DNA from 3 places in the Brevibacillus jepli genome. Region 1 is predicted to be linked to each of the others. Evidence: predicted binding sites of a transcription regulator. Region 1 holds the regulator's gene; each other region holds the start of a gene.

The links. Region 1 encodes Rex, which represses fermentation and respiration genes when NADH is low (regulators of the CRP and FNR family bind a similar motif). Its sites were predicted from a motif close to TTGTGAAATATTTCACAA; they were not measured.
Region 2: a site for Rex is predicted at 7,069-7,086, ahead of AB1L17_RS06605 (helical membrane plugin domain-containing protein). Genes of this name have one in related genera too.
Region 3: a site for Rex is predicted at 3,627-3,644, ahead of hcp (hydroxylamine reductase). Genes of this name have one in related genera too.

Annotation. Positions count from the first base shown of each region.
Region 1 is NZ_JBFEFW010000010.1:77,005-87,908, forward strand. It holds gene dinG (ATP-dependent DNA helicase DinG, 3'-5' exoribonuclease type) at 1-2,633, shown strand, start outside; gene AB1L17_RS12895 (ComEC/Rec2 family competence protein) at 2,676-3,575, shown strand; gene AB1L17_RS12900 (redox-sensing transcriptional repressor Rex) at 3,591-4,214, shown strand; gene AB1L17_RS12905 (amidohydrolase) at 4,232-5,536, shown strand; gene AB1L17_RS12910 (hypothetical protein) at 5,600-5,779, opposite strand; gene AB1L17_RS12915 (BTB/POZ domain-containing protein) at 5,913-6,617, shown strand; gene AB1L17_RS12920 (cell wall elongation regulator TseB-like domain-containing protein) at 6,647-7,126, shown strand; gene AB1L17_RS12925 (hypothetical protein) at 7,278-7,805, shown strand; gene AB1L17_RS12930 (AAA family ATPase) at 7,798-9,309, shown strand; gene AB1L17_RS12935 (WIAG-tail domain) at 9,481-10,904, shown strand, end outside.
Region 2 is NZ_JBFEFW010000004.1:216,495-227,398, reverse strand. It holds gene AB1L17_RS06655 (peptidoglycan DD-metalloendopeptidase family protein) at 1-79, shown strand, start outside; gene AB1L17_RS06650 (M50 family metallopeptidase) at 72-908, shown strand; gene AB1L17_RS06645 (GNAT family N-acetyltransferase) at 905-1,444, opposite strand; gene AB1L17_RS06640 (Rne/Rng family ribonuclease) at 1,553-3,028, shown strand; ribosomal protein L21 leader region at 3,086-3,164, shown strand; gene rplU (50S ribosomal protein L21) at 3,175-3,486, shown strand; gene AB1L17_RS06630 (ribosomal-processing cysteine protease Prp) at 3,500-3,850, shown strand; gene rpmA (50S ribosomal protein L27) at 3,858-4,151, shown strand; gene AB1L17_RS06620 (Spo0B C-terminal domain-containing protein) at 4,353-4,937, shown strand; gene obgE (GTPase ObgE) at 4,951-6,228, shown strand; gene AB1L17_RS06610 (PilZ domain-containing protein) at 6,237-6,899, shown strand; gene AB1L17_RS06605 (helical membrane plugin domain-containing protein) at 7,193-7,648, shown strand; gene AB1L17_RS06600 (NAD(P)/FAD-dependent oxidoreductase) at 7,691-8,869, shown strand; gene AB1L17_RS06595 (hypothetical protein) at 8,920-9,072, opposite strand; gene AB1L17_RS06590 (ACT domain-containing protein) at 9,258-9,701, shown strand; gene AB1L17_RS06585 (homoserine dehydrogenase) at 9,740-10,904, shown strand, end outside.
Region 3 is NZ_JBFEFW010000015.1:32,299-43,202, forward strand. It holds gene AB1L17_RS17335 (hypothetical protein) at 1-588, shown strand, start outside; gene AB1L17_RS17340 (YcdB/YcdC domain-containing protein) at 762-2,150, shown strand; gene hcp (hydroxylamine reductase) at 2,269-3,564, opposite strand; gene AB1L17_RS17350 (nitrate/nitrite transporter) at 3,708-5,207, shown strand; gene AB1L17_RS17355 (Crp/Fnr family transcriptional regulator) at 5,291-5,998, opposite strand; gene AB1L17_RS17360 (hypothetical protein) at 6,186-7,226, shown strand; gene AB1L17_RS17365 (molybdopterin oxidoreductase family protein) at 7,213-9,387, shown strand; gene AB1L17_RS17370 (4Fe-4S dicluster domain-containing protein) at 9,380-9,949, shown strand; gene AB1L17_RS17375 (Rieske (2Fe-2S) protein) at 9,966-10,499, shown strand; gene AB1L17_RS17380 (hypothetical protein) at 10,483-10,686, shown strand; gene AB1L17_RS17385 (hypothetical protein) at 10,715-10,904, shown strand, end outside.

The sequences.
Region 1 (10,904 bases):
CAAGCTTTGATCTCCAATTTTTACAAGAAGCCCTGCTGAGCCAGGGCTATTATGCGTTTGACGGTTACGTGTTCGATACCGTGGAGCTATCCCGGGTTCTTTTGCCGATGCAAAATAGCTACAGACTTGGAGAACTGGCATCTGAGCTGGAAATTGAGCACGATAATCCCCATCAGGCAGACAGCGATGCACTGGCCACTGCGCAGCTGTTTCTTCACTTGCTGGACATTTTGAAGAAAATGCCGCTCGTAACAGTCCAGAGGCTGCAAATGCTCGTTTCTTCGTTTCGCTCTGACATCGAGGTTCTTTTGCGCCAGATTGAAATGGAAAAGCTCATGGAGCTACCTGAACTGGATGGAAGTCCAACAACCCCTGATTCATCTGACATGTGGGATATATATCGCCAGTTGGCCCTTCGAAAGCACGAAGAAAAATTAACAGCGTCTCTTAAACGTTCGCATGTCGATGCTGCTGTGACCAAAGCTTTTGCTGATCAGCTCGAGGATGTTTTGGGTGAGGATGGACACATCCAGGCGAAAATGCCGGGGTATCAGCGTCGGGATGCGCAGGAAGCCATGATGCATGCTGTTTTTGAGGCGATGGAGGATGGCGCTCATTTACTCGTAGAGGCAGGGACAGGTACGGGAAAATCGTTGGCCTATCTCTTGCCGGGTATTATATGGGCTCATCACAACCAGCAGCAGCTAGTGGTCAGTACCAATACCATTCAATTGCAGGAGCAGCTGTTTCAGAAGGAAATCGCTACGTTGCAGGAGTCACTGCCCTTTTCCTTTACTGCTTCCACCTTAAAAGGCAGAGGGAACTACTTATGCTTGCGTAAATTCGAACAAGCCTTGGACGAGCCTGTAGAGGGCAGCAGCCAAGAAATGCGTTTGGTTAAAGGGCAGATGCTGACGTGGCTCACACAAACCGTCACAGGTGATGTGGAAGAGCTGAGTATGCCTCCAAGCGGTCAGCTGCTGTGGCAGCAGGTGAAAAGTGATACGAGCTCCTGTTTGAATCGGGCTTGTCCCTGGTTTAGTCGCTGCTACTATTTTCAGGCGAAGGAGCGGGCAAGAGATGTTGACGTACTTATTGTCAATCACGCTCTTTTCATTAGCGACTTGCAAGCGGAAAACAGAATTCTTCCTTCGTATGAAGTAGCGATCGTCGATGAGGCCCATCATTTGGAGGATGCTGCGACACAGCATTTGGGCAAACGATTTTCTACCACTCAGCTTCTTTTCTTGCTAGACAGAGCTTCTGTTGATGAAGGTGGAGCCATTGCCCGCTTCACAGAGGAATTGCAAAGCTGGATGCCTGCTGTACAAGAGGATGTTGCAGCCAAGCTTCTTGAGCTGAGAAAACAGTCCGCTACCTTGCGAGATAAAGCACAGCAATGGACGCAGCTCTTGTATGTATGGGCATCAGAGCGAGCAGAGGAAACGACGGATGCGGGACGTGAGACAGTTCGTTATCGGATCGAATCGTTTGTAGGCAAACAAGAGAGAATCCGCAAAGTGACCAAAAAGCTGATTGAGGGTATGACGGTGTACGCCGCGAGCCTAGAGCAGCTGTTGCGAACGGCTCCACAAGAAGAAAAGCCTCCTTTTTCCGTACGAAGTCTGCTGACAGATTTATTCGGGCTCGTAAAGGATTGTCAAAACGCCATGGAGCTGCTCCACTTCTTTTTGCTGGAACAAGATGCGGAGTATGTGTATTGGATGGAAGTTGAGTCCCGCACAGCGCGTAAGCAGGTTCATTTGTCAGCAGCGCTCTTGAAGGTTGCCGACTCATTGGCAGATCCACTATTCGGCCAGAAGCGGAGCTTGATATTAACGTCAGCCACATTGACGGTTAAAAACAGCTTCTCCTATATCAAGAATCTGTTCGGTCTCGATCAATTACCGGAGGAACGAGTGCGAACCTTGTCTCTCCCTTCACCGTTTCATTACGAAGAGCAGGGGCTGCTGTTGATTCCTTCTGATTTTCCAGCACCGGGCAAAGAAGGTGATCACACCTATCTGGAGGCGGTTATTCAGGGGTGCGTAGATGTTGTACTGGCCTCGAAAGGACGGACGCTCATCCTGTTTACGTCTCACTCGATGCTTAGGCTCGTTTACCAAGCAATGAAGGAGCGGCTAGCAGAGGCACCTGATCCGTATACGTTGTTCGGTCACGGAATCGATAGCAACAATCGGAGCAAGCTGGTGAGGTTGTTCCGGAGCATGGAGAGAAGTGTCCTGCTGGGGACGAGCAGCTTCTGGGAGGGTGTTGATATTCAAGGAGAATGGCTGAGTAGTTTAGTCATTGTACGCCTTCCGTTTACACCACCGAATCATCCTGTGTACCAAGGTCGAGCTGATCTCTTGAAGGCTGAAGGGAAAAACGCATTTATGTCCTTGTCTCTTCCGCAGGCAGTCCTGCAATTCAAGCAAGGTGTGGGACGATTAATTCGTCATCATTTGGATCGTGGGGTAGTGGTCGTTCTCGACACACGTGTCGTCGAATCCCGATATGGGCGATCGTTCCTTCAATCCCTACCGCCTTTTCAGATCGAAAGTGGTCCGTGGCCTACGCTGCGAGAGCGCATAGAGCCATTCCTTAGTATGCAATCCCTGTCAGATTCATAAAATGAAAGCAATAGTCTCATAGGGATTAAGGTGATAAAATAAATGTTATGGAAAAAAGCGTGGCGTTGGTGGCTCGTGGTGTTAAGCGCCGTTTTCCTTTGCGCATGCTCGATTGACAGCCATTTGCAAGAGGCAGCAGTGAAGATAGATGACCCGTTTGAAACGGAGACAGAACAGGAATTTTCGGGTCTCATTATCACCTACTTGGCACTTCCGCATGGGGAGAGCACGCTCTTGAGAATGCCAGGTGGCAGAACGATGCTGATTGATACGGGTACAGTAGAAGATTGGCCCGTTCTCTTAGCTCGTTTGGCAGAGTTCAAGATTACGCGACTCGATTATGTGGTGTTGACGAACGATCAGCCGGAGCACATGGGAGGTTACGCTTCTTTAAGCCAGCAAGTATACGTGGATACCGTTATTGTGCCCAAGCTGATCGCACCATCGATACGCCATGTCGTGTTGCTTCGTCCCAATCAAAAGCAGATGGAAGCAGAGCAAGGACAAGTACTCACTCTTGACCACGGGGTCTCGATGGAAGTTTTGCTACCGGATGAGCCGTTATTTTTGTCGCCCCAGAACAATTCCCTCGTGTTTCGTCTGATGCACGGTGAGCTACGGTTTTTATTTACGAGCGCCGTGAACGAAAAGGCAGAAGAGCGGCTGCTGGAACGCCAAAAAGACAAGCTGAAGGCTGAAGTGCTAAAGGTAGGTGGCCAGGGGAGTAATCAAGGCTCTTCACAACCCTTTCTCACTGGAGTTGATCCACAGGTCGCCATTATCCAGACAGGCAGATCGCGGGATAAAATGAAAGACGGACAGACGGAAGTCATGGAGCGCTTGGGTGAGTCATGGGCCGAGACATACGTTACCAGTCACGACGGTTCCATTACCATTTTGTCTAATGGAAAAGAATATCGGATTTTGAAGCAAAAGAATTAGGGGGGAAGACCGAACGTGGCTAAACACGAAAAGATTTCAGAAGCGGTCGTCCGTCGTTTGCCAATTTATTTGCGTTACCTCAGTTATTTGCAGCAAGTAGAGGTGACCACCGTTTCCTCCCAACAGATGGGCAAGAATCTTGATGTGAATCCTGCCCAAATCAGAAAAGATCTTGCAGCATTCGGTGATTTTGGAAAAAAAGGAATTGGCTATGATGTCGATTACCTGGTGGAAAAAATACGTCAAATCCTTAAATTAACGGATGAAATCCGTGTAGCTTTGGTCGGAGCTGGACATTTGGGCCATGCCATTAGTAACTACAACGCTTATTTGAAAGATAACATGCGGATTGCGGCCATCTTTGACAGTAATCCTGAGAAACAGGGCAAAGAGGTTGCGGGTATCCCGATCCAGCCCTTATCAGAGCTGGAAGAAACGGTCGTCAAGCAGCAAATCAAGCTGGCGATTATCACCGTACCTGCACCAGCAGCGCAATCCGTATGTGATCAGTTGACTCAAGCGGGTATCAAGGGAATCCTGAATTTTGCCCCTACGACTATTCGCGCAGGCAAAGATGTTCGCATTCATTATGCGGATGTGACGTCCAACCTGCAAAGCTTGGCCTACTACTTGACGTAAAGAACGGAGTGTATTCAATGAAAAAGACGATCCTTATTCACGCAACAGTCATTACCGTTAACGATACGAATGAAGTCATTTACGATGGTGCCGTAGCATTCGAAGGCAACAAGATTACGTACGTAGGACCAACTCCAGAGGACCTGTCGGAAGCAGGCTACGATGAAGTCATCGATCAAAAAGGGGACTACATTCTTCCAGGATTAATTAATACGCATGGCCATGCGGGGATGTCCCTCCTACGCGGATATGCAGATGATTTGCCGCTGCAGCAATGGCTCGAAGACAAAATGTGGCCATTGGAGGCACAGTTTACGGGTGACACAGTAAAATGGGGAACGCAACTGTCTCTCATTGAAATGATTCGTACGGGTACCACGACGTTTGTGGATATGTATGATCATATGGATGTCGTGGCGAAGGAAGTAGATGCAGCTGGCATGCGCGCTCGTCTTTGCCGAGGCATGATCGGACTGTGCTCCGAAGAAGAGCGCCAAACAAAGCTGAAAGACGCGACACTTTTTGCAAAAGAATGGCACAATCAGGCAGACGGCCGCATTACGGTAATGATGGCACCACATGCTCCGTACACATGCTCGCCTGAATTCATTACCCAAATTATCGAAAAAGCGGACGAGCTGTCCTTGCCACTGCATATTCATATGTCTGAAACGGCTTGGGAAGTAGGACAAAACGAAAAAGACTACGGGCTGCGTCCAGTCGCTCATTTGGAAAAGCTGGGGATGTTCAACCGCCCAACCCTTGTCGCACACGCTGTTCACCTAACGGATGAAGAAATCGACATTTTGGCAAAATACAATGTGAGAGTTTCTCATAACGTTGTGAGTAACCTGAAGCTGGCAAGCGGAGTTGCACCGGTTCCGAAAATGTTGGCAAAAGGCGTAAGCGTATCGCTGGGTACCGATAGCTCCGCAAGTAACAACAATTTGAATTTGTTTGAGGAATTAAAGCTGGCTGCCATTCTGCACAAAGGCGTGAACAACGATCCAGTAGCGGTACCAGCAGAAGAAGCGCTTCGCATGGCTACACGCTATGGTGCAGAAGGGGTTTTCCAAGAGAACAGCCTCGGAAGCATTGAAGTAGGCAAGCAGGCAGACCTGATTGTTTTGGATAGCCACCAGGCACATTTCCACCCAGCTCACCAGCCGGTTTCGCACGTGGTGTATGCAGCCAATGGACGCGATGTGAAAGACACGATTGTAGCGGGTAAATTCCTGATGCGTAATCATAAATTGTTGACCATCGATGAAGAACGCGCGATTTACGAAGCGAACCGCGTATTCCAAACGTTAAAACGGTAAAAGGCTCCTGTCAGGTGGGGGACAGGAGTAAGGCAGTGTAAGTGTAGGTAGGGGAATTGGATACTACGACGTTCCGTTGTTCATTTTTGCCACAGCTTTTGTCAGGAGATGATGGCGAAAATGAAGAGTGGGTGTGTGCGACCATTGACGCAAGGGAGACGATAATCCTGCCCAGGAGACGCGGTATTCCTGTAGCAGAAACCCAAGTATGTCAGGAGATGTGGTTTGTTGCGGAGATTTCACGCGCTCACCTCCTCGGGGTGTATATGTAGTATGACCGCCCGACCTTAAGCTATGATTAGCAACTTTTCCGTGTCGTTCTAAAACCTTCCCGTATAGCATAGGCTAAAGACAAAAATGGGACAGGGGGGACGACATGTACATCCGGCCCAAAATGCTGTGGTGGCTCATTCCTATCCTACTCGGTCTATTCCTGATCGGGATATTACTGGGGACAGTAAGTAGATCAGCCAATACAGACAGCAAAAATACTGCGTCTGCTGTAAAACAAGAAGCTGGTACGGAGCCGACATCGATTACCGTAGAGGAGCTTCTCGAGCAGATCACAAAAGACGAGGAACGCTCATTTCTTGTTTATATGCAGGACCAAACTCTTCATGGGAAATATCGGAATGAACAGTTTGCGCTCGAAGGTGAGATCGGTGGCCACCAGCTTGAGATAACAAGACAAGATGGGCAGCCAGTAACGGTACGTATTGATGGGCAGGTACAGGATCATGCTGCGCTGCCGTACGCGATGTTCACACCGCATGAACACGCTGCATTGCTTAAGGGAGTTATGCAATCTGTGGAGCCTGAGCGCCTCGAAGAGACTGCAGAAAAAGGATGGACTGGATATCGCATAGCGGTACCGCCGCAAGAAGTCACTTCGCTTTTATCAATGTGGCTGGGTCCTTCCTTCCCCATTGATGATTTGACTTCGAACGTAACGAATGGAATCGCAGTCAATTACCAACTATGGTACGAGTCAACTACGGGGCAGCTTCGCCAACTGGAGCTTGAATTGCAAATACAAACGGCAGATGGAGTGAAGAGAGACCAGCTTCGATTCCGATTGTAATGTCAGCCACGTAAAGGAGTTACTTTGCTGTGTTAGTACGAATTATCCTATCCGTCGTAGCCGTAATCTTGCTTACTGGAGCAGGATTCGCCTATCATTTGACGGCATCTGTAGCAGGAGAGCGTGAGCAATTTGAGGAGACCGTTCGTCAGTGGGTCCAAGACCGCACGACGATCACGGAGATTGAATCCATTGACGAGTACCGAGGCAAGGAAAGCTACGCTGTCGTCATTGGTAAAAACAAGGCGGGAACACCGGTTGTCGCTTGGATGACGGATCAAAAAGTAAGCTTTGACCGAATGGATCTCGCCGTCCCGAAAAAGAATGTAGAAGATGCCGTGTACAAGTCTTTCCCGCAATCAGAGATCACGCATTTGGTTCCAGGTCTCGAAAATGATAAGAAATTTTGGGAAGTAACTGTCAAAGACAAAGACGGCCGTTTTCACTATATTCATTATGATTTATTTACTGGTGCTTTGTTAACCTCTTACGTGCTCGCACCTATCTGATACGTCTGCTTGATAACAGGCCTTTTCCTTATAGGAGAAGGCCTGTTTGGTATTCCACCCAACATCTGTATAAGAAAATGATATACTCATATGATATACTGGGTTCGTTGCAAAGAGAGAGACGAGAACGATATATATGGGGGGAGTAGCCGTGCAGTTGAAAAAGAGCGCAATTGGATTATCTTTGCTGGCAACGTTGGCACTCCTGTTCGGAGGATGGTTCTTGTACCAAAAGATGGAGATAGAGGAGCCAATCCGTACAGAAATTGGACAGATGGAGTCTGCTACATTAGGAAACCTGGAGATCAGCAAAGATAAAATTCAAATAGATGTAACTGTTACCAAGCCTGAAGCTTTCCCAGCAGAGTATCGCAATCTGTTGACCGAAACACAAAAGCTCGCAGGTGAAAAAGAAGTAGTCATTGACATAGACAATCAGTCTACAGCGTTGAATGATATATGGCAGAGCGGTCAATTTGTATTTACAGAAGCTGTGGAGCTCCATGAGTATAGTCGCATCCCGGCCATGGTGGAACAGTGGAAGAAGGGCAATCAGCTCGATGAAGCGTCTACGTTGATGGATGACGAGAATATATACGTGTACTTGAAAAAAGGAACGGAGGATTTTTACACCATCATCCCCCGTGTGAACGAAAAAGAGGTGACGGCACGTGCGTAAGGAAATTCTGATCGGCGTCGTACCTGCCCTGTTGATTTTTCTTGTGTTTCTAGGTGTAAACATTACGCCATTCCTGGTGTTCGGAGCCGTACTGGGTGCGATCTACTTCCTGGTGATTCGGCAGCAAAACGGACAAGGGGGCAATGTCGCTCTTGGCGGGAAAAGAAAACAAAACAAGCATGAGCTGCCGAAATCCGACGTTCAGTTTGCCGATATTGGTGGGCAGCAACGTGCGAAAAAAGAACTGAAGGAATCCCTTGATTTTCTTGTGTACAAGGACAAAATCGAGCAATACGGGATTCGGCCAATCAAAGGTGTGCTTTTGACAGGCCCTCCTGGTACGGGTAAGACACTGATGGCAAAGGCGGCAGCGAACTATACGAATTCTGCCTTTGTGGCTGCCTCAGGCTCGCAGTTTGTGGAAATGTACGTCGGTGTCGGTGCCCAACGCGTTCGTGAATTGTTTCAAGAAGCGAAGACGTTGGCAGAGAAAAATGGTCAGGACAGCGCGATTATTTTTATCGATGAAATTGATGTTGTGGGTGGAAAAAGGGACGGTCAACAGCAGCGTGAATACGATCAAACCTTGAACCAGCTGCTGACCGAGATGGATGGAGTAGCTACTAGCGACAAACCGCGGATTTTGGTGATGGCGGCTACCAACCGAAAAGACATGCTGGATGCAGCGTTGTTACGCCCTGGACGTTTTGACCGCCATATTACCGTAGATCTACCTGACAAGCCAGCCCGTGAACAGATTTTGACCATTCATACGGCGAACAAACCGCTCGGCGAAGATGTCGTATTGGAAAAAGTGGCACAAGAAACATTCGGCTTCTCAGGCGCACAGCTAGAAAGTGTAGCAAATGAAGCGGCCATTTATGCCATGCGTGACCGTAATGAAAAGATCGGGGCGAAGCATTTTGCTTATGCAGTAGACAAGGTGATGCTAGGGGAGAAGGTCGACCGTCAAGCATCAGAGGAAGAGAAGAAGCGTGTCGCTTTGCATGAGCTGGGGCATGCCATTGTCAGTGAGATGGTCCGTCCAGGATCTGTCTCTCAAGTAACTTTGAGCCCACGGGGCAAAGCACTCGGGTACGTCCGCCAAAATCCAATGGAAGATCGCTATCTGTACACGAAGGAAGCGCTGGAAAAACAAATCATGGTTAGCCTTGGTGGAGCAGTAGCGGAAGAAATATACTACGGCGGGCGCAGTACAGGCTCGAAAAATGATTTCGAACAAGCACTGGGAATGGCCCAGGAAATTGTACAAAGTGGAATGTCTGAGCTGGGTATTGTGCATTTGCAATACATGGATAAGACCCGTATCCATGACGAAGTAGAGCGTTTGCTGGAAGGATTGTTAGCGGAAACTCGCAATCTGTTGAAACAGTATGATTCCGTATTCCAAACAGGCTTATATACCTTGATGGAGGCGGAAGTCCTGCAAGGAGAAGAGTTCAGGTCACTCCTGTCACAGACGAAGGAAGAAGTTGCCGTGTAAAAATAGAAAACCTGCTAGCCAATGAAAGAGTTGGCGAAGCAGGTTTTTTTGTTTTCTGGCGACTTGAGGAGCCGATGCTGAAACAATTTTGTAGTCGGGGTGCCAAATAAGGCGAATGTTGAATATCCTACAGAGTGATACGGGAAAGACATCAGGAGGCAAGGAGACCCTATGGCCAATGCGAACCGGCGAAAAGCAAACAAAAGTCTGAGCAAAACCTTTAGGCAGACCATGCATGAAATGCCGCTCAGCTATACATCTTCAACCGATCGGGAGTGGATAGAAGACCTAGAATTAAATCTGCTCGAAAGTGACTTTGAGAGTAGCCAGAGAACCGCTCCTCCCACCGCTCCCCCCTCTGCTGCCAATCCAAAAGAGCAAAAGACATCTCCAAAAAAACCTAAACAGGACCCTCCTACGAATCAGAACGTTTATTCGAAGGTACTCAAAGACCGAAGTGACGATCGGGCTCAATCGTTTGTGTATACAGATGACTTAACAGATCAATCCGTGACGACAGAAAAGATTGCCAACCGAGCGATTGATTCGTCGAAAATTAAGCAGGGAGCCGTTGATAATTCGATTTTAAAGGATTATGCGGTAGATAGCAGCAAGCTAGCGGACAAAAGCGTGACCTCCATCAAAATTGCTCCGCACTCGGTCCAGCGGGAGCATTTGGGGCAGGGGATCGTAAGCAGTGAACATTTGCAGGATTATTCAATTTCCACACAAAAATTAATTAACAATAGTATTACATCGGAAAAGCTGGCTGATAAGACGATCGACTCCATAAAATTCGCAGACGAATCCATCCAGAGCAAGCATATTCAGGAACAAGCGATTACGACTGAGTTGATTCAAGATCAAGCGATTACCTCTGAGAAAATTAAGATGGGGAGCATTCAAACCAGAAACCTCGCTAATTATGCAGTTAATTCTGTAAAGCTGGAGGATGGAGCGGTCACTGGCGATAAATTGCGCGATGGAGCGGTGACCTCAACCAAGATAGACGAAGACGCGATTGAGGCACAACATATTCGTGCGGGCTCCATTTATCATCATCATCTTACAGAAGAAGTAGTGGATGGCAGTAACATTAGCCCAGGCAGTATCACTGATAATCACATTGCTTTTCAGGCCATTTATAGCCAGCATTTGCATCCTGAAGCGGTGACCAGTGAGAAAGTGGGGCCATATGCCATTTTGACGGAGCATTTGGACAACAACAGTGTCACGTCCGAAAAGATCGCCAGAGAATCGATCAGTAGTGCACACCTACAAGTTGGTAGCGTACTATCAGGTCATTTGCAAGACGGTATTCTGACGTCCCGGAAAATCGGCGATCAGCAGATTACGACTGCTAAACTCGCTGACAAGGCTGTCACTACCGACAAGCTGGCAAACAGGAGTGTAGGAGAGCAACATTTGCTCGACGAGAGCGTGAATTCGCGACACCTGGTTGATGGGACCATTCGTGCGGAAAAGCTGGCAAGAAAGTCTATAGAAGAACAGCATTTGACGGACAGACTCATTGGGGGCAATCATCTGCGCGAATATATCATTCAGACGCAGCATTTGCATGATCACTTGGTGAC
Region 2 (10,904 bases), on a different contig from region 1:
GACCTCACGTCATCTGTATGTAGGGGCCAAAACCAACGAGCAATTTGTCAATCCTCTGGAAGTGATCCCGTTTGAATAGGGGAGGCTGGCTAGACATTCGCTTTCGGATTCACCTGCTTTTTTGGGCAGTGATTGGCTTGTCAGTGGTGACGGGCCATTTTCTGGAGGTCATTACCTTGTTCGTCATCGTGCTGATCCATGAATTGGGACATGTAGCGATGGCTCGCGAGCTCGGTTGGACTGTAAAAGAAGTCCAGCTTCTGCCTTTTGGCGGAGTGGCGACGATGGAAGATTCATACGCCACGGACCCGATGGATGAGATTGTCGTGGCACTAGCTGGTCCCTTTTTAAATATGGTAATGATGGCAGCTTCGTACTTGTTTTGGTTTATGGGGGTTTGGACAGAGGAGTGGTCCCGCTTCTTCCTGGTAAGCAATGCGACGATTGCGCTGTTTAACCTGCTGCCGATATGGCCTTTGGATGGTGGGAGAATATTGTTGGCCGTTCTTTGCTGGTTTATGTCGTATCGGCAGGCGGCGATGATTTCGATGACAGGCAGTACATTGTTTGCAGGGATCATGGTTGGGATGTCCAGCTTGGATTTGAAGTACAATTTAGTCGTGATCGGGATATATTTATTGACGCTGAACATCCAGGCATTCTTGCGGTTTCCTTATCAATTTTTTCGGTTTCTTGTGGAAAAATACGATCGGCAGAAGGAAGAAGCTGCCGTTCAAGCGATACGCGTGCATCCCGAGGAAACGGTGCTGGCCGTCTCGCATAAGCTGCGGCGTGGATGCTCCCATCTTTTTTATGTGCAGGGAGCGGGGCTCTTGGCAGAGGAACAGCTTTTGCATGCCCTTTTGTTCGAGCAAAAACACGACGCGGCAGTGGGCAAGCTTCTTTAGTCAGCAGGAGCGATCCATTCCATCATCCAGCAATCACGCATGCTTCCTTCGTGCCATTCGTGCAGAGGAAGCATTTTTACTTTCCGAAAGCCGCATTTTTCGTAGCAACGGAGGGCTCGTTCATTCGAGGCTTGCGGGTCAATCGCAACTCTTTGTGCGCCTTTTTCCGTATGGAGATAGTGGAGGATGGCTTTGACGAGCTGAGTGCCGATGCCGCGATTCCAGTAGGTCGGTTCTCCAATGAACTGGTCCATGCCGTAAGCGACGTCGTCATGTGCATACTCATAGTGTTGTTTTTCGGTTGCTTCGAGCAGATAAAATTGAGCATAGCCAATCGGCTCGTCCTCGTATAAGATCAGGCATCGTGTCGCATTGTCATCTTCCGGATAAAAATTTTGTTGAACGAGGGTCTCGTCATGAGGGCGATCGCGACCTTCATAATAGGTCAAGACATGCTCGTCAGAAAGCCATTTGATCAAGTGGGCCGCATCACTGGGCAGCAATGGTCTTACTTTCAGGTCATCTGTATGAATCATGGCTGATCTCCTTTACCTTGACTTAGCAGCTATGATAGATTACTTCCTATGAGCCCGGATATCCTTCTTTATGGGCATCGTTCGTACGGGTAATAAGGAGTGAAGGCAGTGAAGCAAATAGCAATTAGTGGACTCGGTGGCAGCATTCGTATCGCATTCATGGCAAACGGGAGACTGCAAGAGTGGCGTACGCAGGATTTAGGAGCGCACGCTAGCGTAGGTGACATCTATCAAGGAAGGGTCGCGGATGTGAAGCCTGGCATCCAATCCGCCTTTGTCGATATCGGTACAGGACAAAATGCTTATTTGTACGTGGACGATACAATAGGAGCCGCGTCAGGTGGTCCAACCAAGCCGAATATTTCAGAGCGTGTTCAAGTAGGGCAGAAGGTATTGGTCCAGGTGAGCAAAGAGGCTTCGGAAATGAAGGCGCCCAAAATATCAATGCGGATCAGCCTGCAGGGGCGTTACCTGGTGTACCTGCCGACAGAAGAGAGCATTTCGATTTCGCGTAAAATAACCGATGATGCCAACCGGCAACGTCTGCAACAGGTAATCGCATCGTCACTCGCGCAAGGTGAAGGCTGCATTCTGCGTACGGAAGCCGCGGAGGCAGAAGAGCTCGGGCTAATCAACGAGTTAGCCTATTTGCGCAATCGCTGGCAGGATATGCTGCGAACTGCTGAGACACTGCGCCAGGCTGGTCGTGTTTTTCAGGATGCAGAGTTGATTGAAGTGGCGCTGCGAGATGGAATGGTTAACGGGATCGATGAGCTCTTGGTAGAAGGTGCGGCTGCTCATCAACAGGTAAAAGCGGCGCTGGCTGCTTTTGCTCCCGAAGAACAAGAGAAGCTTCGCTGGTATCAGGGGAAGCAGTCGCTCTTTGACTCCTTGGGTGTTGAGGCGGAGCTGATTCGTGCTCGTGATCGGCAGGTGCCGCTAAAAAATGGAGGCTCCTTGGTCATCGACAAAACGGAAGCGATGACGGTCATCGATGTGAATACCGGTTCGTTCACAGGTGGGGGTGGACAACAGCGGGAACAGGCCGTGACTGCAACGAATCTGGAGGCGGCAACTGAAATTGCCCGACAGCTTCGGCTACGAGACATTGGTGGCATTGTAATCATCGATTTCATCGACATGAAGGAGCAGAGTAATAAGGAGCGAGTCATCACGCGATTGAAAAAGGAGCTGGCGCAGGACGCTGTCCCTTCGACAGTTCTCGGGATGACGTCGCTCGGACTGGTAGAGATGACGAGAAAAAGAGCACGGGCGAGCCTGGCAGAGCGGCTGACAGAGCCGTGTGATGCATGTAAGGGACGAGGGAGAGTATGGCGTGTAGATGAGTTAATCCGTCGCTTGTATGCAGAAGTTACAGCTTTGGCTAAGAGCCAAGAGGCAGAGGCGGTTCTCGTGGAAATGCCGCCGAGATTGTTGGACATGATAAATGAGCAGGAAAAAACAGATGCGATTACATGGCCAGTTCACCTCTATAAGCAGCTTGTCCCTGCTATGAGCCCAGACGAGTATCGAATCGGTTACGTAGGGAGTCGGGCAGAGGCGGAGCGTTTACGATCGAAATAACTTGACTGGGCTATTGTAGCTATGATAACCTAATGGTTGTCATGCAGATATGCCTCGTGCATACTGTAACCGCACGAATCAGGTACATAAGCCGTCGCTCGTCGACGCACCTGTAAAGGCGAGTCTGAGTATAGGAGGTGCACACAGTGTACGCAATTATCGAAACCGGTGGAAAGCAATACAAAGTTGAAGAGGGAGCAGTTCTCTTCATCGAGAAATTGGCTGGCAACGAAGGAGACGTTGTTACTTTTGACAAAGTTCTCTTCGTAAGCAAAGACGGCAAAGTTACTGCAGGAGCTCCTACAGTAGCTGGTGCAACGGTAACTGGTAAAGTAGAAAAACACGGTAAATCTGCAAAGATCATCGTGTACAAATACAAAGCCAAGAAAAACTACCGTCGCAAGCAAGGTCACCGTCAACCATTCACCAAAGTTGTGATCGAAAAGATCAACGCTTAATTGGTGACTTGTTATGATTGAAGTGATCGTGAGACGTGGGTCGCACGGTATCCATGAAATTAGTATTTCCGGACATGCCAATGCGGGTGCCTATGGGGCAGACATCGTTTGTTCTGCTGTATCAGGCATCAGCTTTGGTATATTAAACGCCATTCAACCTTTGACCGGCATCACTCCTGTAGCTGATGTCGCACAAGAAGGCGGTGGGTTCTTGAAGTGGAGCCTTTCTTCTTCGGATGATGAGGCTGCACACGAGAAACAACAGCTTTTGGCAGAGAGCATGGTGATTTCTCTTTTGTCAGTTGAGGCGAATTACGGCAAATACGTAAAAGTTAGTGATGATAAATGGCAGGGAGGTGTCTGATATGAACATGCTGTTTAATTTGGACCTTCAGTTTTTCGCATCGAAAAAAGGGGTAGGTTCCACAAAGAACGGTCGCGATTCCATTTCCAAGCGTCTGGGTGTGAAACGTGGCGACGGGCAATTCGTTACTGCTGGTAACATTCTCGTTCGTCAACGTGGAACGAAGATTTACCCAGGAGCGAACGTAATGAAGGGCGGAGACGACACTCTGTTTGCAACTGCAGATGGTGTTGTTCGTTTCAAGCGTCTGGGCCGTGATCGCAAACAAGTTGTGATCGAGCCAGTAGCTTCTGAAGCATAAATATTTGTAAAGAAAAACCCAGCCATGTAGCTGGGTTTTCTTTTTGTCTGGCTCTTTTTTACGAGTAGGAATTTATGAAATTCCGGAGCGCATAAAAACTTCCATGAAAACGCGGTCGCTCTTCTATGATTTTGCCTCGAAAGAGGTTTTTTTATGGTACAATAGACGGGAAAGATATTCTTATCGACTTGGGTGAATGTAATGGGGGACGAGCGGAGGCTGTTTACGCATCAGACAGACCAGTTGCTGACCGTTCTGAACAGGCAGCGTCATGACTGGTTGAACCATGTTCAGGTTCTGCTCGGCTATTTGCATTTGAACCGTACTGAACAAGGAGAGGCACATTTGAAGCGCATCGCTCAGATGGCGATGCAGGAATCGATGGTGGCCCGTTTGAATAGCTCCTTGTTGTCCGTCTTCTTCTTGACATTTAACGCACTGAACAAGGAATTGCTTTTAGAAGTAGACGTGTGCAATCATGTGGATCTCACGCGAATAGTATTGGACGAGCAAGACTTGTTTCAGCTGGTGTCAGAGATATTATGCACAGTGAACGATCATGTAGACCAAAGCGGGTACGAACCAGCCAGCATGCAGGTAAGCTTGCAGATGGATGAGTGTGGCGTTCATTTTCGTTTTGACCTGGCCGGAGTGCTTCGTGCATCCGGAATGGAAGAATTGGAAAAACTGATACGTAAAAGCGAACAGAGTACGGTGGAGGTCACCGAGTGGATACATACGGAAGATGAATGGGTCCTGAATCTGGTGGTCCCATTCGTGGAATGAAAGAGGTGACACCATGTTTGTCGATCAGGTAAAAGTATATGTAAAAGGCGGGGACGGTGGTAACGGAGCCGTCTCCTTTCGCCGGGAAAAGTACGTACCGCTGGGTGGTCCAGCAGGTGGAGATGGCGGTAAAGGTGGAGATGTCGTTTTCGTTGTAGATGAAGGACTTCGCACGCTGGTAGACTTCCGATATCAACGACATTTCAAAGGCCCTCGCGGAGAGCATGGACGCAACAAATCTCAGCACGGAGCAGGTGCGGAAGATATGGTCGTTCGCGTACCGCCGGGAACAACTGTCATTGACGATGACACCAAAGAAGTGATTGCCGATCTCGTGGAGCATGGTCAACGTGCCGTGATCGCAAAAGGCGGCCGAGGCGGCCGAGGTAATACTCGTTTTGCCAACTCGTCGAATCCAGCCCCACACATCTCGGAGAATGGAGAGCCAGGTCAAGAGCGTTACATTGTCATGGAGCTCAAGCTCATTGCCGATGTGGGATTGGTTGGCTATCCGAGTGTGGGCAAATCCACGTTGTTGTCCAGTGTAACAGCGGCGAAGCCAAAAATCGCTGCGTACCACTTTACGACACTGACACCGAATCTGGGTGTTGTGGACCTGGGTGAACAAAGCTTCGTTATGGCTGACTTGCCAGGACTGATTGAAGGAGCGCATGAAGGCGTAGGTCTTGGTCATCAGTTCCTGCGTCACGCAGAGCGTACTCGTTTGATTGTCCACGTGATTGACATGGCAGCGGTAGATGGACGCGATCCATATGAGGATTATTTGCAGATCAACCGAGAGCTGACCATGTATAACCTGAAGCTCGAAGATCGTCCGCAAATTGTCGTAGCGAACAAAATGGAGCTGCCAGAAGCAGAGGAAAATCTGCGCATTTTCAAAGAAAAGGCTCCAGACGTGAAGGTGTACGAGATTTCTGCTGCAACTCGTCAAGGTGTACAAGAATTGATGTATGCAATCGGGGATACATTGGCGACGATTCCAGACAAGCCGGCAGTCGAGGAAGTTGTGGAAGTGGAAGAGCGCGTTGTGTTCCGAGCAGAAAAAGAACCAGAGCCATTCGAGATTACGCGTGATAACGAAGTGTTTGTCATTAGCGGCGATAAGATCGAGAAGCTCGTACGAATGACGAATCTCAACAGCTATGATGCAGCACAGCGTTTTGCAAGACAAATGCGCAGCATGGGTGTGGATGACGCTCTGCGCAAGCTAGGAGCAAAAGACGGGGATACCGTCCGGATCGGCAAATTAGAGTTTGACTTTGTGGAGTGACGAAAACCATGATTGATGTCCCATCACTTATTCCGTTTATGACGGATAAACGACTCCAACGCGGTGCTACGCTACCGCTGATCATCTCCAAACAAGTGAAAACGCCCGTTCAAGCTATGGTCGAACATGTAAAGGGTGGTTATCTCGTCGTTTCCTGCGAGATGAAGGCTGATACAAAAGCAGAGCTGCTCGGATCAACCGTGCGTGTTCGCTGGGAAACAGATGCGGCAGTGAACACGGTGGATCTGGAAGTAGTCTCGGAGCAAACGCTGTGGCCGATCAAGCTATTGGCGATGATTCCGATTAGTGTCGGGGTAGAAATCATACAACGTAAGACGGAGCTCATTTCCCCGGATCTCGGCATCCAAGTTCCTTATAAGGTGATGGGAGCCAGGCCAATTGAAGAAAAGGGAGAGGCAGTATTACTGAAGTTCTCTCCTACCCGTCTCGTCTTGGGAACAGATGGCTATGTATCAAAAGGTGATTTTCTCCATTTGTCATTCAAGATTCCCAAGCAAGCGCAAGAGATCGTCATGATGGCGAAAATCGTGGAAAAATCGTTTCAAGACAAGCAAAGCATGATCGAATTAATTTATACGGATATTAACGAAAAGCATCATCAGCTGATCAAAGATTACTATAAAAAGCTCTCAACTACCGCTTCTTCTTAAGGAAGCGGTTTTTTTCCTTTGATGTTCCTGTGAAGAAGGTATATAGTAGAGTACATAGAGTTCTGAATCGAGCCTGTTCACTTAGTGGATTTGTTGTGTACGCTTTCCTGAATAAGTACTTGTGAAATCATGCACTTATCATTCATTCAAATCCGTTGTCTACTTTACTTTGTGAAAAAAGTTACAAATAAGTTCGATCACCGGATTCTCGGGAAGAATAGCGGCCGTAACTCGTATGAACAGGCATCGAGAAATAAAGGCCTCTATTCCAAAGCAAAGGAGGACGTTTTTTTATGTCTCAAACAACTACGCAACAAGCTCAAGCTGCTGCTGAAGTAGCAAGCACAGCAACATTGGCACCAGCGCAGCAACAAGATGTACTCGATCAGTTGATGAAACCAGAGATTCAAGAGTCGCTTAACGTATTGGTGGCGAACCTGCCTAAGCTGGCTGAAATGACAACCCTTTTGACCAAAACGTACGATTTGGTACAAACCGTAGCTAACGATCATGTGTTGATCGACGATATCAAAGGCGGAATGGAAGAGTTCGTAAAACCGATCTCTGATAAAGCCAAAGGTATCGCACAAGCAGCCATTGAAGCCAATGACCGTGTTCACGTAGAGGAGTCTACTATTGGATTGTTCGGCATTCTCAAAATGCTCAAAGATCCGCAAGTACAAAAAACATTGCGTTTCGCACAAGCATTCTTGGAAGTAACAGCAGAACGTCAACAACAAAAACGCTAGTATATTCATTACTGAATGGAAGAGAAGGACGGAGGATTGGGCATGGCGAAGCAAATTCTGATTCTAGGCGGCGGTTATGGCGGTTTGCTCAGCGCATTGACTGCACGTAAATACATGACGGCTGAAGAAGCGTCGATCACGGTGGTAAACCGTTTTCCTACTCACCAAATCATTACGGAGCTGCACCGCTTGGCAGTAGGAAATCTGTCTGAACAAAACGTGGCGCTCCCTCTGGAAAGATTGCTGCGTGGCAAAGATATTAACCTCGTAGTAGATACGGTAGAAAATATTGGTCTTGAATCCCAACGTGTAACGCTGGCGAGCGGAGAGTCCATTAAATACGATGCGCTTGTAATTGCGCTGGGTAGTGAAACCGCATTCTTCGGAATCCCAGGCCTGCAAGAGTACAGCTTCACACTGAAGTCTGTAGAGGAAGCAAATCGTCTGCGTGCTCACCTTGAAGAGCGCGTGATTGAATACAAAACGAGCAAAAACAAAGCAGATGCGACCTTCGTCGTTGGTGGTGGCGGTCTGACAGGGATCGAGCTTGTTGGTGAATTGTCAGATATGCTGCCAGATTTGTGCCACAAACACGGCGTAGATTTCGCTGATGTATCCATCTACTGTGTAGAAGCTGGCCCATCTATTTTGGCGGGCTTTGCTCCTGACCTGGTTGAGCGTGCGAAAACGAGCTTGGAAAAACGCGGCGTTCAGTTCCTGACAGGCGTACCTGTAACAGAAATGAAAGAAACCACTGTTTGCCTGAAAGATGGCGCTACCATCGAAACAAAAACGATGGTATGGACAGGTGGCGTACAAGGAAATCGCGTAGTAGCTGAGTGCGGCGTGGAAGTAAACCGCGGACGTGCAACGGTTACAGAATTCCTTCAATCCACTTCTCACCCTGACGTATTCCTCGCAGGTGACAGTGCAGTAGTAATGGGACCAGAAGGCCGTCCATTCCCGCCGACAGCGCAATTGGCATGGCAAATGGGTGAAGTAGTGGGTCACAATCTCTTCGCACACTTCAACGGCACCAAAATGGATACCTTCAAACCGGTATTCTCCGGTACATTGGGCAGCCTGGGCCGTAAAGATGCAATCGGAACAATCGGTGCAAGCCAGCTAAAGTTGAAAGGCTTGCCTGCAACCTTGATGAAAGAAGCAAGTAACGTTCGTTATTTGACTCATATCAACGGTCTGTCCTCTTTGGCATACTAATCGAATCAGGTAAACCCGGGATCATCGTGTCCCGGGTTTTTTGTGTTGATTTATCCGTTTCCGCTAGGGTCTTCAATCACGTTTGGAGACTGTGCCATTTTTTTGCCCCGCATGTCATTGCCAAACTGCTCAAGACTGCTTGGTTTACCTGCTGGGTGATTATTACGGCGCTCCGATTTATCTGACTTTCCTCGTCCGGCCATTTTTCTTTCACCTCCTCAAACGAATAGCATTATTGTGCGCGAAGAAGCTCTCCCTCATGTAAATCAAAGTAAACCAAATATGATCCCATGAAAAAAGTTGACGACCAAGGATTGTCACATTACGTACTTTCCGTTATAATGTCCTCTATGAAGAAACAACTGTTTTTCTCAGGAGGACACAACGCATGAAAAAGGAAGAAAAATTCTACTTGATTCGATCTGACATCCTGCCAGAATCGATCGCCAAGACGATTGAAGCCAAGAAGATGCTGGAATCCGGCGAAGTGGATACCGTGAACGAAGCGGTTGAACGGGTGGGATTGAGCCGTAGTGCTTTTTATAAGTACAAGGATGGCATTTTTCCGTTCAATGCGATGATGAGCGAAAAAATTATGACGTTTACTTTCTCTTTGGATCACATGTCGGGTTACTTGTCCAAAGTTCTCACATATGTGGCAGATCAAGGTGGAAACGTATTAACCATCAATCAGACGATACCGCTCCAAGGGATTGCTACTATATCGATGTCAGTCGATATGGCTAATCTTCGCGTATCCAGTACGGAGTTTTTGGACAGCTTGCAACTGATACCAGGAGTCCGCAAAGCAATGATCGTCGGTAGAGGCTAAGCAAAAAATAAGGAAAGAAAAGGCAGGGGAGAGAGACGATGGAGAAGCAGAGCATTAAGTTGGGGTTAATGGGTTTTGGGACAGTCGGGACGGGTGTGGTTCGCATTATTCAAGCACATCAGGAAGATTTGCAAAAGCAAACTGGGCTAGCGATTGAGATTTCGCGAATTCTTGTTCAGGATGCGGAAAAGGCTCGCAATATTTCGTTCGTGGAAGGCGCGCTGACCACAGATCCGGCTAAGCTTTTGGACGATCCCGAAATTGAAGTGATCGTAGAAGTGATCGGCGGAATCAACCCTGCAAAGGAATACATTTTGGCAGCATTGGAACGCGGCAAGCACGTAGTGACAGCCAACAAAGATTTGATGGCTTTGCATGGAGCCGAAATTTTAGAAAAAGCGCAAGAAAAGGGCTGTGATGTTTTCTACGAAGCAAGCGTGGCAGGTGGAATCCCGATTTTGCGTGCGTTAGTGGAAGGGTTCTCCTCTGATCGCATTGCGAAAATGATGGGAATCGTCAACGGTACGACCAATTATATCTTGACTAAAATGAGTCAGGAGGGCGCCGAGTACAGCGAGGTATTGAAAGAAGCGCAAGCATTGGGATACGCAGAGCAAGACCCTACCTCCGATGTAGAAGGCTTTGATGCTGCCCGCAAAATGGCGATTCTGGCAACGCTGGGCTTCCGTGTACCGATGAAGCTCGAAGATGTGGATGTAAAAGGCATCAGCTCCGTGAGCAAGGAAGATATCGCGTATGGCAAGCAACTGGGCTATGAAATCAAGCTTCTCGGTCTGGCTCGTCGTGACGAAGAAGCGATTGAGGTAAGCGTTCAGCCGACTCTGGTGCCGAAATCACATCCACTCGCTTCCGTAAATGGCGTTTTTAATGCCGTGTACGTACATGGGGAAGCCGTAGGTGAAACGATGTTTTACGGGCCGGGCGCAGGTGAACTGCCGACTGCCACAGCCGTAGTTTCTGACTTGGTCACCGTCGTAAAAAATAGAAAGCTTGGAGTGAACGGACGCGGCATGGTTGCTCCCTACAAGGAAAAAGTACTGAAGGATGACAGTGAAAAGCTATCCAAGTACTTCCTGCGTATCGTGGTAGCGGACAAACGCGGTGTTCTGGCTCAAATTACACAGCTGTTGGCTGACAAAAATATTTCCCTCGAGCAAGTCATTCAACAACCATACAACAACG
Region 3 (10,904 bases), on a different contig from region 1:
AATTGGGAGCCTAAGGAGAAGCCGCTCATTTCTTTAACCGATAAGGAAATCAAGGCGAAGGTAGATCAGCTTATTGATAAATTGTACGGCAACATCAAAGATTACGAGGTTGCCATGGAGCAAATGGATAATCCCAATCAAAAAACATTTATCTTGAATTACACCAAGAAGGGATCAGAAGGAGAGGGCTACCAGGTATTTGTTCAGGGGAATACAATTAGTCTTTCTCCGGTAGATTTTGAACCATCTAACACTGGAGTAGAAGGTTATTTCTCATTAAATGGAAAACCTGATCATACTGCTGATTACTTCTTAAACGATGAAAAACTGTTTGCTTTACTAAAAATGAGCCCGACAGAGTTAAAAGAAGAACTTGCCAAAGGGAAAAATGTTGTCGAGATTGCAGCAACGAAAAATGTCTCGAAACAACAAGTGATTGATGTGATTGCAAAAACACAGTCTGAACGACAACTTCAAGATGGAAAAAATGAAGTAAAGATCAGCGATGATTTACTGAAACAAATGATGAAAGAAGTTGAACCAAAAGTCATACACGTAATTGAACACAAAACGGAAACGGAATGGTAGTAATAGAAGAAGAGGCGGGAAACCGTCTCTTTTTTCGTTTCATCTATTTCTTTTCCTTTTACAAATTATGTATATTGATATAGAGTTAACAAAGAATGGAAAAACATTAGTGTGATCAAATCCACAATGATCCGATGAAATCAATCGGGAACAGATGGAGGAGGAACATGTGTATGAAGCAAAATAGTAGAAAAGGAATTTGGAAACGATTATCGATTCTCTTGCTTTCATCCTTACTTGTACTTGGCAATATCGCAACTGGGAGTACACTGGTACAGGCGGCTGAGCAAAAATCAGAAAAGATTCTTTCAGAACAAGAAGCTATTGAATACGCCAAGAAATGGGTGACTATCCCCGAAGGTTATGAGTATAGCCATGGAAAATACTACGAACCGTATGAAGACTATATACCCTATGCGGGATGGTCCCTTAATTGGAACAAATCAGATCAATCAAGTATCATGTATGTCATTCATCCTGTCTCAGGGAATCTGTTGAGATATCAATATCATGGCAACGACAGCGAAGCCCCTAGCCCTGCTACAACGAATAGACAGCAAATCGCTCTTGAGGGAGTAATGCAGTTTCTCACAAAAGTCATTCCTCCAGAGGAACGAGCGAAGCTAACATTGCTAGAAGAAGACGATTACAAGAGCAACAATCCAGAAACGTACTCTTTTAAATTTCAGAGAGTTGAGAATGGTATTCCTTTTAAGGACAATTCGATCGCTGTAACCGTGCGAGGAGACGGAAAGATTCTGCGATTCAATCGATTATGGTATGAGGGGGAGTTGCCTGACGCAAGCCAAATCATATCGGAAAAAGAAGCGCGCGAGCTGTTGGAACAAAAAACGGAGCCAACCATGTATTATAAGAGTTTTTCCAGTGGAGATCATGAGGAGAAATACAAGTTGGTCTACGATTACCTACCAACCGATCCGCAAATGGTAGATGCGATCTCAGGCGTGATGATCGATGGCAAAGGGGCGGTGGCGAAACCAAAGCAACCGATCAAGATTTTGAAGGAATTACCCCCTGCTTCAGCTCCAAAGGCGGGGAGTCAGAAAGACGGAGCTTTTACCCGTGAGCAAGCGGAGGCAGGCGCAATCCATCTCCTGCAAACGACGCTCCGTGATCAGCTGGCAGATATTTATATGCTTGATCCACAGCCGTATGATGGAGGTCTGAGGGGGAAGGAGACGAATTGGCGGGACTATAAAGTGCATTTTGGATGGTTGAAAAATGGTCTTCTGATTGAGAACGCAAGATTTGAAGTATCTGTCAACCCGTACTCAGGCAGCAGTCATATAGGGGATGACGAGCTTCCCTATCCTGTGATTCTCGACAATAACATGCAGAGAGTAGACTTGGCATTTGCGAAAAAAACGGAGCAAGCCGTGAAAAAATCGCTCGAACTCTACTACCTGCTACCGGATAAAGACTTTAACGAGGTAGAGGAACCAAAACCGCGGCTTGTTTACCGCCTCAGCGGAGACAAAGGAGTTGTCGACGCACACACAGGAAAATGGATCAGTTTTTCAAAACCTGAAGAAAGAAAATGAGAAGCCTTGAACAGCTTCGAGATCACGAGCGAACCAAACATAAGAGATGCGAATGAAAAACGGCTGTCATTGGCTGGTCTTAGACCTGACCTTTTGACAGCCGTTTTTTCTATTTTGCCTATTGCGTGACTCCTAGCATTTGCTTCATATCCTCTTGGGCATCCCCAATCAACTGAATATGGAACAAGTCTTGCAGTACTTGCAGAACACCGGGCTGAATGAACTCAGGCAATTTCGGGCCGATTCGGATATCTTGTATCCCCAGGCTAAACAGACCGAGCAAGATCGCTACCGCTTTTTGTTCAAACCAGGAAAGGACGATACTTACCGGCAGCTCGTTCACTTCACATTCGAAGGCATCGGCTAAAGCAGCCGCAATCGTAATGGTAGAAACCGAGTTATTGCACTGTCCCAAATCGATATATCTTGGGATGTCGGTACCTGGCACGGTGCCGAAATCTACATCGTTGAAACGGAATTTTCCACAGGAGGTAGTAAGAATGACTGTTTCTGGCGGTAAGGATGTAGCCAATTCACGGTAATACTCGCCTCCCTTGCCAGGAGCGTCGCAACCAGCGATGACGAAGAAGCGTTTGATCTTTCCTTCTTTTACAGCCTGAATAATTTCAGGGGCGATTCCGAGCACCGTTTTGTGATGATATCCTGTCGTCAATGTCAGTTCCGATTCGATAGAAACCTCAGGAAGAGACAATGCTCTTTCAATGAGCGGCGAGAAGTCGTTATCTACAATTTTCGTTACATTTTCCAAGCCAGTTATATCATACGAAAAGAAACGATCGGCGTAGCTGCCACGAATGGGCATCACACAGTTTGTTGTAGCCAGTATGGCGCCTGGGAATTGCTCAAACAATTGACGTTGATCGTACCATGCTTTCCCGATGTTTCCCTTCAAATGTGGATATTTTTTCAGTTCTGGATAGCCATGCGCAGGCAGCATCTCGGAATGCGTGTACACATTGATTCCTTTGCCTTCTGTCTGTTTTAACAGCTCTTCGAGAGCAAACAGATTGTGCCCCGTTACAACGATGCATTTTCCTTCTATTTTATTTTGCGAGACTGTGATTGGCTGCGGGATTCCGAAATGATCCGTATGGGCTCTATCCAAAAGCTCCATGACTTTTATTGCGGCACTTCCTACTTTCATCGCCATCTGCAAATGTTCATCCAAGTTAAAATTCACATTCGTCAGTGTAAAATAGAGAGCTTCCTGAGTAATTCCATCCACTTCAGGATCGATATACCCCAGTTGCCTTGCATGTGTTGCATAAGCGGCAATTCCTTTTAAAGCAAAAATAATCGTATCCTGAATACTCGCAAGCTCTTCATTCTTTCCGCAAACGCCGATGATCTTACAACCACCGGATGGAGTCTGTTCACATTGATAACAAAACATGTATGATCCACTCCTTCTATCCAAGATTTCGCTTTGATTATAAGCGGATTAACTGGAAGGAGCTGTGATTAAAATCACAACGAAAACGAACATTGCCTCTTATCATTGTGAATGAAGATGATTCCCAAGTGAGGGGTGTTGTTATGGTACGAAAATGGCAGTTGCCGTTACAGACGTTGAGTCTTACGGTCGGTTTCATGGTATGGGTCATTCTGTCATCGCTCATGCCTTTTATTAAAGAAACCGTACCCATGAGTGCAAGTGAAGTGGCGTGGGTGACAGCGATTCCGGTGCTTCTTGGATCGTTGCTCAGAATCCCTGTTGGATATTGGAGTAACCGATTTGGCGCGAGAATATTATTTAGCATTAGCTTTCTCTTGCTGCTAGCTCCTGTTTTTTATATTAGCCAGGCGACCACTTATACCGATTTGTTAATAGGCGGGCTGTTTTTAGGGATAGGCGGAGCGGTGTTTTCCGTTGGTGTCACTTCTTTACCGAAATACTATCCGAAAGAGAAGCATGGTTCTATAAACGGAATCTACGGTATGGGGAATATTGGTACAGCGATCACAACTTTTGCTGCGCCAGTTCTCGCCAAATCGTTTGGATGGGCCACGACTGTACAGATGTTCATGTTATTGCTCGCGGGATTCGCTGTGCTTACCTTCTTGATGGGGGATAAAAATGAACCAAAGGTAGTGACTCCTCTTGGTCAGCAAATAAAGAGTGTCTACAAAAACGAGAAGCTGTGGTTAATCAGTTTGTTCTACTTTATTACGTTTGGCTGCTTCGTCGCTTTCACCGTGTATCTCCCGAATTTTTTAGTGAGCCATTTCCAGTTGGATAAAGTAGATGCGGGGATGCGAACAGCAGGGTTCATTCTTTTGGCGACACTGGCGAGACCAGTGGGAGGCTGGCTCGGAGATAAGTGGAACCCTTTCAAGGCATTGATGATTGTGTTTGCCGGGCTCGCCTTGTCTGGAATTGTCTTATCGTTTTCGCCAACGATTGTGATGTATACAGTAGGTTGCTTGCTGGTGGCGACATGTGTCGGAATCGGTAACGGTGCCGTGTTCAAATTAGTGCCGATGTATTTCTCGCGACAAGCGGGGATTGTGAACGGGATCGTATCTGCCATGGGTGGATTGGGAGGATTTTTCCCGCCGTTGATATTAACGATGCTGTTTAATCTGACGGGTCATTACGCGATCGGTTTCATGGCGTTGTCTCAGTTTGCACTGGCAAGCTTGATCTTGGTGATGTGGATGTTTTATCAAGAGAAGTTGCAGCTCGCCGCCACCATAATGGAAAACACGGGTGAAGCGATACTGATTACAGATACGCGTGGCGTCATTAAAAGTGCGAACCATGCTTTTACGAAAGTGACCGGTTACGAGATGAATGAGGTGATCGGCAAGACTCCCAGCATTTTGAAATCGGGAAGGCAGGATGCGGACTTCTATCAAAAGATGTGGGATTCAATCAAGAAAAATGGCTATTGGCAAGGCGAAATCTGGAATCGTCGAAAGAATGGAGATCAATATCTCCAATGGTTAACAATCAGCGCGATTCTGGACGATGCAGGAGACGTCGAGTACTATGCTGGCATGTTCAGCGAGCTTGCGGAGCAAAAACATGGATAAAGAAGCTTGAATCAATAATGAAAAAAAGTCTTGGACGGACAAGTCCAGGACTTTTTTCATGTAGAAAAGTATGAAGAGATCGCTCACATTTGGCAAATATCAGGAGGACAGTCATCACAATAAATCGCTTCTTTTAAATAGGCAAGGTCCTTAATCAAAATATGCCCGTGGGGGAGCAGATCGATGGTGTCCTGTTTTTTCAGATCGGACAGCATCCGGTTAACACTTTCTCGTGTCAGGCCAATGAATTGCGCCAAATCACGATTGGTAAGGGAAAGGTCGATGAGAATTCCGTCGGGGTGTGGCTTGCCGTACGTGTTACTCATGCGGATGAGCGTTGAATACAGGGCGCCGATTTTGCCATTGAGTAGCAAATCACGGAATTTGGACTGCATCCGCCTGTTCATCAAGCCCATCCAGCGCAGGAAGTCTACGCAAAATTGTCCGTTTTTGATGAGCATTTTTTCCAACGCTTGTCGCGGGATGATCCATATCTCACCTTCCATCAACATGGTGCCTGTCGAGGTGTACATCAATTCCTGTTCGAAGAGTCCAGAGACGCCGACTAGCTCTCCTGCACCAAATACTTGCAGGGTCAGTTCTTTTCCATCGTTTGTGTTTTTTGTGAGCTTGATTTGGCCCGACGAAATTAAAAATAGCTGATCGGCGCTTTCACCATCCAAGAACAGGACGGCTCCGGGAGCAAAGCTCTTCCTAACAGAAAACGTTTCAAGGCTATTCACAAAATCGGAAGAAATCTGCTCCACAAACGTAGTGCCATTTCCGGTCATGTGGGTCCTCCCTTATAACAAGGATAAAAGGTAACTCATTATATCATCCGAATTCGATGGTTTGGAAAGGGAAAATAGTCATGATTGTGGCAGTGGTGTGAGGTATATCACAACCCGGGTTACGAGCCATTGCTACAATAGTCTCGAACGAAAGGAAAAAAATGAGCAGCAGCAGGGAGGGTGTTGTATGAACTATATATTTGCTTCCAAGGTGGCGAAGCGTGCTTTTATCATCATTGCTTGCTTGTTCGTCTTAAGTTACGTGGGAACACGTTTTTTCACGCATATTGACTTGGCGCTTTACGGCTATATGGTGGGAACTCTTGTCTTTATTGGAGGTTTCCTCTACCGATTCTCTGCCTGGGCAGATCGCCCGCCAACGAATGTGATTTTAAAAAAAGGGCTACGACTTCTCTTTCGTAAAAGCACGGCAAATACAACGGTGGATCATCTGGCCATCTATCGCTTTATTTGGAATCGGGGATGGTACCGCTGGACACAGCACATTTTACTGGGATGGGGATGTATCCTAGCCGCATTCGTCACCTTTCCGTTAGTGTTTGGCTGGATGTATTTCACGATGACGGACAATGGCTTCTATCAGGTTGTATTCATGGGTTTGGATGTTTTGACTGTAAAAGCAGATGGCTGGGTTGCCTTTCTCTTTTACAATGCGCTGAACATTACTGCTTTTATGGTCATCAGCGGAGCAGTCATGGCTTTGTATCGCAGACACAAAAACATGCAGGCACGGGCTGAACAATCCTTTGTCTACGACTTCTTGCCTTTGTACTTGCTACTGTTTATCAGCATAACAGGCTTGATGTTAACTGTAAGCAACATGTTCTTAGGGGGCTTTGGGCACCCGGTCATATCAGTCACTCACCAATTCGCAGTGATTGTGACCTTGATTTATCTGCCATTCGGAAAACTGGCTCACATACCGTTCCGTCCTATGAGTGTGTTTGCTCGTAATTATCGTGAACACTACGGCGAGCAGGAAATGAAAAAGTGCAAAGTGTGCAGCAATGAATTTGTTTCTGCGGAACAATCGGCAGATGTAATCAATGTATTGGGTAAAAACGAAATGGCTTTTCAAATGGAAGAAGGATTCCACTTGGCTGAACTCTGCTTGCCGTGCCGCAGAAAATACCGGATGTTCCGCTTTACAGGAGTTCCTACGCACGAGATCAATGCCAGGGAGGCCAATCAACATGCCAAAGGATAAATTTTTTAAAGACATTGAAAACAAGATTCATCCAAACGAGAAATTGGTGAGCACGCACTGCTGCTACTGTGGCATGCAATGCGGGATGAACCTGCGTGTAGATACAACGACGAACAAGATTATCGGAGTGGAGCCACGGTACGATTTCCCTGTCAATCTGGGTAAGATGTGCCCAAAAGGGGTGACAGCTTATCAGCAGGTGAACCATCCGGATCGGATACAGCGGCCTTTGATTCGAACAGACGCATCATTAAAAGGTACAGCGGAAGGATTTCGGGAAGCGTCATGGGAGGAAGCACTTGACTTGATCGTTTCCAAGTTCAAGGAATTGCAGCACAACTATGGCAAAGATACCTTGTCTGTTTACTCTGGCGTTTCCATGACCAACGAAAAATGCTATCTCACGGGTAAATTTGCCCGGGTCGCCTTGCAAACCCGCTATATCGACTACAATGGTCGCTTCTGCATGTCCTCCGCTGCGGCAGGATTGAATCGAAGCTTGGGGATTGACCGAGGCTCTACCGTTCCCTGGACGGATATTCATCAAACAGACTGCTTGTTTTTGGCCGGTTCAAACGCGGCTGAATGTCACCCAACCAGCATGTTTCGTATTTGGGAAGTGCAAAATCGAGGCGGTTATCTGATCGTAGCCGATCCACGGGAAACACCTTTGGCACGTCGTGCAGATGTCCACCTGGATCTGCGGCCCGGTACAGATTTGGCACTAGCAAACGGAATCGTTCATCTCCTGATCAAGAATGGGCATATTGATGAAGACTTTATTCGAAATCATACGAATGGTTTTGAAGAAACAAAAGAAGTGGTTGCTACCTTCACACCGGAGTATGTCAGTGACATAACAGGAATTTCTGTGGAGAAGATTGTGCGAGCTGCCGATATTTTCGGGAGGGCACCCGAAGCGATTGTGCTGTTTTGCCGTGGGGTGGAACAGCAGGCGAAAGGGACGGACAACGTATCGGCCTATACCAACATGTCGCTCGTCACAGGCAAGATTGGCCGTCCCAAATCAGGTGTGGCAACCCTTACCGGTCAAGGAAACGGTCAAGGGGGGCGGGAACACGGGCAAAAAGCCGATCAGCTGCCTGGCTACCGCAAGATTGACAATCCTGAACATGTGCGTGAAATAGCATGTGCCTGGGGGATGCCAGCGGAAGAGATGCCGCAAAAAGGTGTCTCGGCCTATGAGATGTTCCAGCTGATGAAGGATAAAACGATCCGCAGCTTATACTTACTCTGCTCCAACCCGGTTGTTAGTGCACCAAACCTTAATCATGTCCGGGAGTCGCTGAAGAGTCTGGATTTTATGGTTTGCTGCGACTTTTACCTGTCTGAATCCGCAGAATACGCCGATGTCGTTCTTCCCGTTACGACTTGGGCAGAGGACGATGGAACGACAACGAATCTCGAGGGTCGCATCATTCGTCATCGGCAGGCGCAGGAATGGTTTGCCGAATCCAAGCCTGACTGGTGGATTCAGATCGAAATCGCGAAGAGAATGGGGCGCGGACAATACTTTGCTCACTTGCAGTCTCCCCAGGATATTTTCAATGAAATACGTCAGGTCTCCAAAGGCGGAGTAGCTGACTATTACGGGGTCACCTACGAGAAAATCGAAAAAAACAATGGGGTTTTCTGGCCGTGTCGCGAGGAGGGTGACGAGGGACAGCCCCATTTATTCCTGGATAAAAAATTTTATTACCCGGATGGCAAAGCCAAAATTTGTGCGCTGCCTTACCGTCCGCCAGCGGAGGAGCCGGATGAGGAATATCCTTTGCGGCTAACTACGGGACGAGTTGTTTTTCACTATTTGTCCGGGAACCAGACAAGACGAATCCCGTTTTTGAACGACATGTATCCTGATCCTCTGCTAGAGGTTCACCCAAAAATAGCAGCTCGTTACGGCATTGAGCACGATGAATTGGTCACGCTGAAAACGAGGAGGGGCGAGGCACAGTACCGTGTGAAAGTGATCGAGGCCATTCGAGAGGACACGGTGTTTGTTCCGTACCACTGGGGAAAAGAGAAGTCGATCAATCTGCTGACCAACCCGGCATTGGACCCTTACAGCAAAATGCCTGAGTTTAAAGCGTGTGCCGCGCAAATCATCAAGCAAAAACATGGAGGAGTTCGCCATGGGTAAACAAGTCTTATACATCGAAATGGACAATTGCATCGGTTGTCGAAGCTGCTTGGCGGCGTGTACACAGTGTGGCGGCCACGACAACCGAAACCGAAACTACGTACTGGATGTGGACCCGTTTATCAACAGACAAACGATCCCTCTCATGTGCTTCCATTGTGTCAATCCTGCTTGTGCACGCAGCTGTCCTGCTCAGGCGATTCAAATCGCAGATAATGGGGCCGTATTGTCAGCCTTGGTAGAGAAATGCATCGGCTGTCAAAACTGCACGATTGCATGCCCCTATGGGATTCCCAAATTTGATGAAGAGCAGAATCTCATGTACAAGTGCGATCTATGCTACGACCGTACGAAAGAGGGAATCCCGCCGATGTGCGCTTCGGTTTGCCCGACAAACACCTTGCAGTGGATTGAAGAAGCAGAGCTGGAAGAAAAACGGGCACAGATTCCTTTGGCCAATGGCAAATGGACGGCCAGTCACGATCCGGATGTGCTGGAAGGCGAAACGAATGTGAAAATTAGCCTGCCTGGCATTCTGCAGGGCAAGCAGAAGCTATTCTAGAGGGGAGATATACCTTATGGAGAACGAGAAAAACCGCCACATTCCTTCGAAGGATGATAACTATACGCACAACATCAATCGTTCCAATGAGCGCAATCTCGATCGCCGGAGTTTTATGAAAACAATGGTAGGGGCAGCCGGCCTTTTCGCGGCATCTACTCTGCCATGGGGAGCATTAGCTGCCAAAGAGCTGATCGTTCCATCCAGCAAGTCGTTTCCCACGCAAAAAATTGCGAATCTCAGTGATATAAAGCCTGGAGATGCGATTGAATTTAATTATCCAGGAGAGCATGACAGTGCACTGTTCGTATATGTAGCGGAAAAGGAATACAAGGCGTATCAAAATGCATGTACGCATCTGAAGTGTCCGGTATTTTGGGACCGTGATGAGAAAGAGCTGCTATGTCCATGCCATCATGGAAAGTTTGATGTGGCTACGGGGAAGCCGCTCGCTGGTCCGCCGAGAAGACCGCTTCCGGAAATTGTGGTTCAAGAGAAAGATGGAGCCGTTTACGCTGTAGGGGTGAAGAGATATGAAGAGCAGCTATAGAGGTGTCATCCTGTTAGCCTTGATCCTGTTCGCCAGCATTGTATGCACCCAGTACGTAGTCAATATGTATTTTGCACAGCGGTATATGGAGGTGCTACTGCTCAGCGGTGCTGCGGTTGTGTTGTTCCCACTGGCATGGCTGGTATATAGCAAAGACAAGCGAGATCGACGAGAGCAAGGGAATTAATAGGGAGAAGGAAGGGTGGACAGTTGCCATGAATCCTACTAAGCGAACGATTGCCGAGCTTCACCAAGAGCTGCCTCCCTTGGTGGATAAAAAAATGGGGATACTCATTCAAGATTTGGCGGATGATGCCGAGCTACACAGTCCAGCTCTCTTGGAAAGGCAGCTGGCAAAATGGGAGATCACAGAGGATGAAGAGCATCTGCGGCTATATTTTAACC